One region of the Bradyrhizobium sp. Kon56 genome, then DNA from elsewhere that is predicted to be linked to it. Evidence: riboswitches for the same ligand, from Rfam matches in the RefSeq annotation. Region 1 holds a riboswitch; the other holds the start of a gene.
What was found. Region 1 has a riboswitch for cobalamin ahead of AC0L3B_RS02775 (DUF1636 family protein). Riboswitches for the same ligand answer to the same signal wherever they lie in the genome.

Region 1 (4,418 bases):
ATAGGATTCCCCGCCGATCAAACGCACGAGAATGCCGCGCGCGTGCGCAAGCGTGCGTTCGACATAGGTGTCGACCGAGAGCGGATGACGAAGTTCTGCGAGATTGACGAGCCGCAGCGACGGCAGGCTGTCGCGGCCACGGCGCCAGCCGGCCGCGAACGCGGCAAGATCGGAATCCGAATACGAGAGCACCACGAGATCGGCCGGGTCCTGGCCAATGTCCCTTGGTATCGCGGTCTCCTCGAGACCGCGGCTCTCGCGGAAGACGACGTGCATCAGATACCGGATCCTGAAAGACCGAGTCCCGCCTTGATCGCGGCCTCGTCGATATCGCCGTGCTCGCCGATCACGACCAGCTTTGACTGCCTCGCGCCCGCGCCCCAGGGCTTGTCGAACTGGTGGCGCACGCGCTCGCCCACCGCTTGCAGCAAGAGGCGCATCGGCTTGCCTTGCACCGCGATGTAACCCTTGACGCGCAGCACATTCTGCTCGCGCGCCAGACGCTGAACGGATGCAACCAGCGCTTCGATATCGGTGACCTCAGGAAGATCGATCACGACGGACGCAAAATCGTCGTGCTCGTGATCCTCTTCGCCGTCGTGATGCGAGGGACGCGCGGCGAGATCGTTCTCGGCGGCAGCACCGAGGCCGAGGATGAGGCGCGCGTCGATCGCGCCGTCGGTGATCGCCAGCATCGGCACGCGGCGCGACATCTCGGCGGTGATCGCCGCCTTGGCTGCTTCGAGGCCTGCCGCGCCCGCAAGATCGGCCTTGGTCAGCAGCACGATGTCGGCGCAGGCGATCTGGTCTTCGAACACTTCGGACAGCGGCGTCTCATGGTCGAGATTGCCGTCCGCCGCGCGCTGCGCTTCGACGGCGTCAGGGTCGGGCGCAAAACGGCCGGCGGCGACAGCTTCGGCGTCGGCCAGCGCGATCACGCCGTCGACCGTGATGCGCGAACGGATCTCCGGCCAATCGAACGCCTTGAGCAACGGCTTGGGCAGCGCCAGGCCCGAGGTCTCGATCAGGATGTGATCGGGCTTGACGGCCCGCGACAGCAGCTTCTCCATGGTCGGAATAAAATCGTCGGCGACGGTGCAGCAGATGCAGCCATTGGCGAGCTCGATGATGTTCTCTTCCGGGCAATTCGCATCGGCGCAGGATTTCAGAATCTCGCCATCGACGCCCTCGCTGCCGAACTCGTTGACGAGCACCGCGAGCTTCTTGCCATTGGCATTGGCAAGCAGATGCTGGATCAGCGTGGTCTTGCCGGAGCCGAGAAAGCCCGTGACGACCGTGACCGGGACTTTTGCGAGCGAATTCATTCGGCGGCCTCCGGCACGACGGCCAAGGGGGAAATGGGGGGAATGCGGGCAAGCGATTGCTTGCGGAATATCTCCGGGCGGCTGCGCCAGGGCACGAGGCCGTCGGGCGCGGCCGCATAGGCCGCGGCGCCCGCGACCACATCGCTCGCATTCGCATCCGACAGACGGCCATAGACATAGGACCAGCGGCCGGGCGCGCTGAGCGCGACGGAGCAACCCTGGTTGCATGCAGACAGGCATTCGACGGGAACCACGCTGACGCCGTCGGGCACGCCGGCCTCGAGGATCGCGCCATGCAGGCGCTTGCCGGGCGTCGTCTCGCCTTCGCCAAGTGTCTCGCCGGCGCGGCAGGTAATGCAGACATGAAGTGTGACGGTCATCGCTTCTTCCAGAATAAACAGCGGGAAGCGATGAGGCCCACGAACCGTTCTTGCGAAGGCCCGTTTCCCCGTCGCGGAACACCCCGTCCGCCGGTCCAAAATCGTCCGCGTTGGCAGGTCTCCCGGCTTGCGGAGCAGGGTTTCCCCTTCGATCCCCGCCTTCCCGATCCCCAGGGGATCAGTGGCTTCGGGCATCTCTCCGGTCACGGTCGCGGGGGCGGCTGCATTTTGGAACCAAATCTTGCCGATTCGGACCCTATCGCATTCCCTCTTCGCCTGTCGTAGGACAGGAACCAACGCCGGGCCACCATTTGCCCCCGACCGCCTCTTGTCAAGCCGAAGGACCCCGTCCGATGACGTCAGAACCGGATACCCAGACGGCCGACGAAACCGACGCCCGCCACGCCTCAAAAATGGCGAAGAAGAAGGTCGCTCGCGACAAGATCATGGCGACCAAGAGCGGCGAAAAGGGCCTGATCATCATCCACACCGGGGCCGGCAAGGGCAAGTCCTCTTCGGCCTTCGGCATGATCGTCCGCTGCGTCGCCCATGGCTTCCCCTGCGCGGTCGTGCAGTTCATCAAGGGCGCCTGGGACACCGGCGAGCGCCGCATGCTGACCGGCCATTTCGGCGACCTCTGCCAATTCCACGCCATGGGCGAGGGTTTTACCTGGGAGACGCAGGACCGCGCCCGCGACATCGCCGCCGCGCGCGCCGGCTGGGAGAAGGCCAAGGAGCTGATCCTCGACCAGAATCTCCGCATGGTCGTGCTCGACGAGATCAACATCGCGCTGCGCTACGACTATCTTGACATCGCGGAGGTCGTCGAATTCCTCACGACGCAGAAGCCGCCGATGACGCATGTCGTGCTCACCGGCCGCAACGCCAAGGACGAGCTGATCGAGATCGCCGATCTCGTCACCGAGATGACGCTGGTCAAGCATCCCTTCCGCTCGGGCATCAAGGCGCAAGCCGGCGTCGAGTTCTAAGAAACTCGCGATGGCGCGCGCATTGATGATCCAGGGAGCCGGCTCGGACGTGGGCAAGTCGCTCATCGTTGCCGGCCTCGCACGCGCCTTTGTGCGACGCGGCCTGCGCGTGGTCCCGTTCAAGCCGCAGAACATGTCGAACAATGCAGCCGTCACCGTTGACGGCGGCGAGATCGGCCGCGCCCAGGCACTCCAGGCGCTCGCCGCCGGCGTCGAGCCGCACACCGACATGAACCCGGTGCTGCTCAAGCCCGAGACCGATGTCGGCGCGCAGGTGATCGTGCAAGGAAAACGCATCGCGACCGCGCGCGCGCGTGAATATGCGGCGATGAAACCGTCATTGATGGGCGCCGTGCTGGAGAGCTTCGAGCGGCTGAAGGCGCGCGCCGATCTCGTTCTGGTGGAGGGTGCCGGCAGTCCGGCCGAAGTGAACCTGCGCAAGGCCGACATCGCCAATATGGGTTTTGCGCGCAAGGCCGATGTGCCGGTCGTGCTGGTTGGCGACATCGACCGCGGCGGGGTCATCGCGCAACTCGTCGGCATCAAGACGGTGATCGACCCGGACGATGCCGCGATGATCCAGGGATTTGTCATCAACAAGTTCCGCGGCGATCCCACATTGTTCGACGACGGCTACAGACTGATCGAAGAAAAGACCGCCTGGCGCGGCCTCGGCGTGCTGCCCTGGTTCGCGCGCGCCGGCGAGCTGCCGGCCGAGGATGCGCTGGGCCTGAGCGATGCGCGCAAACCGGGCCAATGCAAGATCGCCTGTCTCGCGCTGTCGCGAATCGCCAATTTCGACGATCTCGATCCGCTCAAGCTCGAGCCTGGCGTCGATCTCGTGATGGTGCGGCCGGGCGAGGCCATTCCCGGCGACGTGCGCCTCGTCATCATTCCCGGCTCGAAATCCACCCGCGGCGACCTCGCCTTTCTGCGCGCGCAGGGCTGGGACATCGATCTCCTGGCGCATTACCGCAGAGGCGGCCATGTGCTCGGCCTCTGCGGCGGCTATCAGATGCTCGGACGCAGCGTCGCTGATCCCGAGGGGATCGAGGGCCCCGCCGGCGACACACCGGGTCTCGGACTTCTGGATGTGGAAACGGTGATGAGCTCGGAGAAGACGTTGACACGCGTCGCGGCGCTGCATGCCGCCACCAATCAGCCGATCGAGGCTTATGAAATCCACATCGGCCGCACTGATGGGCCGGATCGCGCGCGGCCATTCGCAAGGCTGAATGGCGAACCGGAAGGCGCGATCTCGCGCGACGGACGCGTGCAGGGCAGCTATCTGCACGGCCTGTTCACGTCGGATGATTTCCGCAAGGCCTTTTTGGCGAAGCTCGACATTCCCGCCGGCGACGAGCCCTATCACGCCAGGGTCGAGAGTGCGCTCGACGCGCTCGCCGATCACATCGAGCGACATCTCGACGTCGGCGGCCTGCTCGCGCTAGCGCGCTAGAGCCTCGGCCAGGCGCGACCATTCGGGTTCGCCGCCCGGAAGCCCGAGGCGCAGCCATGTCGGCTCCCGCGCGAATACGCGCGACCAGATATGGCGACGCGCCAGCTTCTCCTGCGCGGCAAGGGCGTCGGGCGTCTCGTAGAGACGAAACAGCTGCGTCCCGCCAACGAGCGTCCAGCCTTGCGACTGAACAATGCGATCGAGGCGACCGCAGTCTCGCGCGAGCCGCGCGGAGGTGGCCTCGGCCCAGGCATCGTCACCCAAA
Region 2 (4,418 bases), on a different contig from region 1:
ATCATGGTCGCTCCAGCTGCCTCAAGGTCGATGACCTCGTCTCGGATCGCGAGAGCGATCTGTCGGCATGTCTCGCTCCGCGGGATGTCGTCACGGACAAACGACCAGTTCAGGATCGTCACCGGTCCGGTCAGCATAGCCTTGACGGGTTTTTTGGTCAGAGACTGCGCATGTCGCCACCATTTAACGGTCATGGGCTTCGGGCGGGAGACATCTCCAAACAGGATAGGAGGACGAACGCACCGCGAGCCATAAGACTGAACCCAGCCGTGCTTGGTGAATGCGAAACCCAACAGCTGCTCGCCAAAGTATTGAACCATGTCATTGCGCTCGAACTCGCCGTGTACGAGCACGTCCAGGCCGATATCTTCCTGCCAATGCACGGTATGGGCTGTCTCCGCTTTCAGAAGCTGCTCGTACTGCGTGTCATTCAGCGCTCCCCGCGCATGAGCTGCACGCGCATTGCGGACGTCCGCCGTTTGCGGGAAGGATCCGATGGTTGTGGTTGGAAACATTGGCAATGCGAAGGCGACGCGCTGGACGTCGGCGCGCTGGGTGAACGCACTGCGACGGCGACGCATGCTATCGTCGATCGCGGCCATTCGTCCGGCGACGTTCGCACTGTGGATCTTCGGCGATGTTTCGCGAGTGACGGATGCATCCTCTGAGAGCGTGAGTTCATCGGCCACGTCGGCAGCATAGCCAGCCAGCGCTTTGCCCAGTATCGAAAGTTCCTTGATCTTCTGCACTGAGAACGCCAACCACGTCTTCAGATTGGGATCGAGATCGATCTCTAGCTCAATGTCGGTCGGAACATGAAGCAGCGAGCAGGAGGGGGCAATCTGAACACGGTCCCTGCCCAGTTTTTTGACCATGGGAGCAAGTTGGTCGAGTAGCGCCGGCAGATTAGAACGCCACACGTTGCGACCATCAACGACACCGAGCGAGACCACGAGATCTCTACGGGCTCTGGCGACAATCGCGTCCAACTGGTCAGGTGCACGAACCAGGTCGACATGAAGCCCGGCAACGGGCAAGGCCAAGACTGTTTCAAGATTGTCGCCGACAGCCCCGAAGTATGTGGCCAGCATGATTTTAAGGGCCGGCACGGCCTTAGCGAAATGAGCATAGGCCCGGCGGACAGCCGCCCGAGATGCTTCGTCGACGTCCATCACTAGGCATGGCTCGTCGAGCTGGACCCATTCAGCGCCGCGCGAGGCTAGTTCGCGGAGAACATCGACATAGACGGGGAGGAGGCGATCAAGCAGCGACAGCGGATTGAATGCGGGATTTACGCTTTTGCCGAGCTTCAGGAAAGTGACTGGGCCCACTAGGACGGGCCGCGTCTGATAGCCGAGGCTTCTTGCCTCCTCATATTCCTCGATCGGCTTCCGAGAGGCATACGTAAAGATCTGATCCTGGTGAAATTCCGGCACCATGTAGTGGTAGTTCGTATCGAACCACTTCGTCATCTCCTGTGCGGCTACGCCGGGCCCATGCTGGGCGTGACCACCGTCCTGAGCGCCACGCGCCATGGTGAAGTAGGTTTTGAGCGACACAGGACCTTCGTTCCAGCCGTAAACGTCGGGAATGGCGCCGACCATTAGGCTGGTATCGAGCACATGGTCGTAGAGCGAGAAGTCATTCGAAGGAATGACGGTCGCACCGCGGGATTTCTGCCGTGCCCAATTAGCGGCACGAAGTCCACTCCCCGCCTCGAGGAGCTCGGCTTCGCTGGAATTTCCCGCCCAGTAGCTCTCGAGCGCGAATTTGAGTTCGCGTCGTGGGCCGATGCGTGACGTCCCCAGTGTGGCAACGGGAAGCGAAAGGATTGACATAGCTTAGACCCCATGTTGGGGCAAAGGCCATGGCGGACGCAGACAGCGAACATCGCGTGAGCGACAACTGCTTGGCGCACACCGGGACGCCCCGCCCGTGGACGATATCTTGTCGAGGCAGGTCTCCTGGCTCACGGGTCGTCGCTGCTGTCCGGCCTTCCCGAAGCCGCATGGCTTCAGTGACTTCGTTGGACAGCGGCTCGCCGCTTACAGTTGCGGGGGCAGCGCCGGCATTGCACCGGCTTCCCTCTTAGCTCCGGATGAAACGACATCCGGAGACCGCGACGGCTTGAATTATGCGCACGAGGACCGATGCGTCAACCTACCGATTCTCGCTGCGATATTGCCCAAGCGATTACGAGCGCACTAGGCGGGTACGACGGTCTTGCTCGCGGCCTGGTGAACACGCCGGCATCTGTGGAGGCTCCGCTTGTGAAATGCATTCGCTTTCAACACCCTGCTCGTGTAACGGTTGAGCTCCACGACCGGAACGAACCCCGGCCGCTTTCGGTATCTGTGTGATCGCGAGGAGGCGGCCTTTTCCGTCAGCAGCTTTTCGAACCTGCGCGTCAGGAAGGTGCGATCATCCTCGGCCGGCATCCGTTTCGGTCACAGCCCACGAGGCTCCCTAGACATTTCGAAAGCCGGACTGCTCCAGGACCGCACGGATGATCAGGTCGGCTCCTTGGTGTTCGGCGGGCCCGCGACCAGGCACGAGGTCGTCCGCCTCCGTGAGGTTGGCCAAGATGATCTTCTCGGTGCACTAGGTGTTCACGTGCTGAGCGACTTTTGCGCCGGCTTCGATGCGTCCGTGGCCGCTCGACGCCGGTCTGCCTCGCCTCGACTCGCGGCCAGCGACGATAGGCCTTAACGCTGCCACTGAGCATCGAGGGCCTTGTCCTTGTTCGTGACAAATTCGACGGTGTCCTCCGACAGAGCCCTTTGAGGGGGTCCTCGGAGTCGCTCAGCGTCTTAAGCTCATAACGATGTTAATCGACCCCGATGCGCCCCATGCGGTCGTGGTCTCCTCAAGGTCCCACATCTACAACTTCGTTCGCGAAATCGAGCGATGAGGCCTTTTGGTCGCGGGCTGCCTATCCTGTCTTGGACGGGACACAGGTGTCAGGGACCGGACAGACCACCGCGCATTGCGGCGTGTCGCAATGGCCCTCGCACTCCGTACATTTTTTGGCATCGATAACGTAAATGTCGCGCTTCAGACTGATCGCCGCGTTGGGACACTCGAACTCACATGCGCCACAAACGGTGCATTGCGAAGCGACGATCTTGTAAGCCATGCCTTCCGACTCCTTAGGCGAGCGATGTCATGGGCGATCCCTTTCAAATGCCGTGCCAAACGCAGACGCGCTCAATGTTGGGCAATTTGCCCAATTCGGCTGTCCCGGGTCTGAGACCATGTTGCATCTGCGACAGCAACAGGTCGCTTCAATTTCAGGCTACGAGCCCTCGGGCCCTCTTGCGAGAGTCAGTCGCGACTTGACGCTGGAAGCGTCCGTCGGTTTGTTTGGCACGTCAGCGCGGGGGCAAGCGAGGCTGACGCTTCCTCAACCGGCGGCGGCAAAAACCGCCAACGGACGCAGGTCTACGTTGGATCTCGGCAAACCTCCGGTCACACACCCCGACTGGAGGTTTGTGCAAGCCTCGCTCATGGCTGTAACGCGAGCTGCGCGGAGGACTCGCTGGAGGCTTGCCAAAACGGGCTTGTGGTATAACAAGCTTCGGAGGGAAATGAAGTGGCGGCGGGACGAGCGACACTGGCCTTGCAGACCGAATTGCACTCAGCCTCATGCCTGGTGCCGAGTAGGCATGGCGGTGCTCGTGAGCGTCGCTTGGCCGCACTCAGCCACTCGCAACTATTTTAGACGAGCTGCAGCAGGGTTGAAAGATGACTGTGCAAATTGCTTCAGTGGCATGGCTTTTCCGAACAGATGGCCCTGCGCAAGGTCGAAGCCGAGTTCGGCCACAGCGATTAGGTCAGCCTGGCTCTCCACACCTTCGGCGACGGTGCGCACATTGTACTCTTTGGCTAGATCGACGATATGGCGGCACACCGTTCGCTTGAGGGGCCCATTCGCGCAGCCGCCGACGAACTGACGATCCACTTTCAATTTCAGGAACGGGAATTTTGTCATCCCCATCAGCTGCGGCCAATTGGCACCGACATTGTCGATTGCAAGGCCAATGTTGTGAAAGCGAACCTCACGCGCAACCTCGACCAGGAGATCTAGGTTCTGGATCGCTTCCACGCTCTCGATTTCAATCGTCAAACCGCCGAAAGCGGCGTGCGACGGCATGCGCCGACAGAGATCGCGTACCGCCTGCGGGTCAATCAGGAATGCTGCCGGAAGATTGATGGAGAGATCGATCGAAGTTTGCTGCTCCAGAAGATACTGCCAATCCTTGATCGCGCGGTCGATCACGAACTGCGACAAGTTCCTAAAATGCGGATCGTGAGGTTCCGTGATGAAATAGGCCGGTGGAACAACGCCCCAGGTCGGGTGCCGCATTCGCACATGCGCCTCGGCGCCGCGGCGGCTAAGGGTACACGCGTCAAACTTC

Region 2: another riboswitch for cobalamin. It lies ahead of metE (5-methyltetrahydropteroyltriglutamate--homocysteine S-methyltransferase); the one in region 1 lies ahead of AC0L3B_RS02775 (DUF1636 family protein).

Annotation. Positions count from the first base shown of each region.
Region 1 is NZ_JBVVOU010000001.1:610,911-615,328, reverse strand. Features, by position in the region: gene cobN (cobaltochelatase subunit CobN) at 1-276, opposite strand, end outside; gene cobW (cobalamin biosynthesis protein CobW) at 276-1,325, opposite strand; gene AC0L3B_RS02775 (DUF1636 family protein) at 1,322-1,705, opposite strand; cobalamin riboswitch at 1,801-2,018, opposite strand; gene cobO (cob(I)yrinic acid a,c-diamide adenosyltransferase) at 2,059-2,694, shown strand; gene AC0L3B_RS02765 (cobyric acid synthase) at 2,705-4,153, shown strand; gene cobD (threonine-phosphate decarboxylase CobD) at 4,142-4,418, opposite strand, start outside.
Region 2 is NZ_JBVVOU010000006.1:17,556-21,973, forward strand. Features, by position in the region: gene metE (5-methyltetrahydropteroyltriglutamate--homocysteine S-methyltransferase) at 1-1,838, opposite strand, end outside; cobalamin riboswitch at 1,938-2,137, opposite strand; gene AC0L3B_RS11690 (4Fe-4S binding protein) at 2,933-3,136, opposite strand; gene AC0L3B_RS11695 (EAL domain-containing response regulator) at 3,713-4,418, opposite strand, start outside.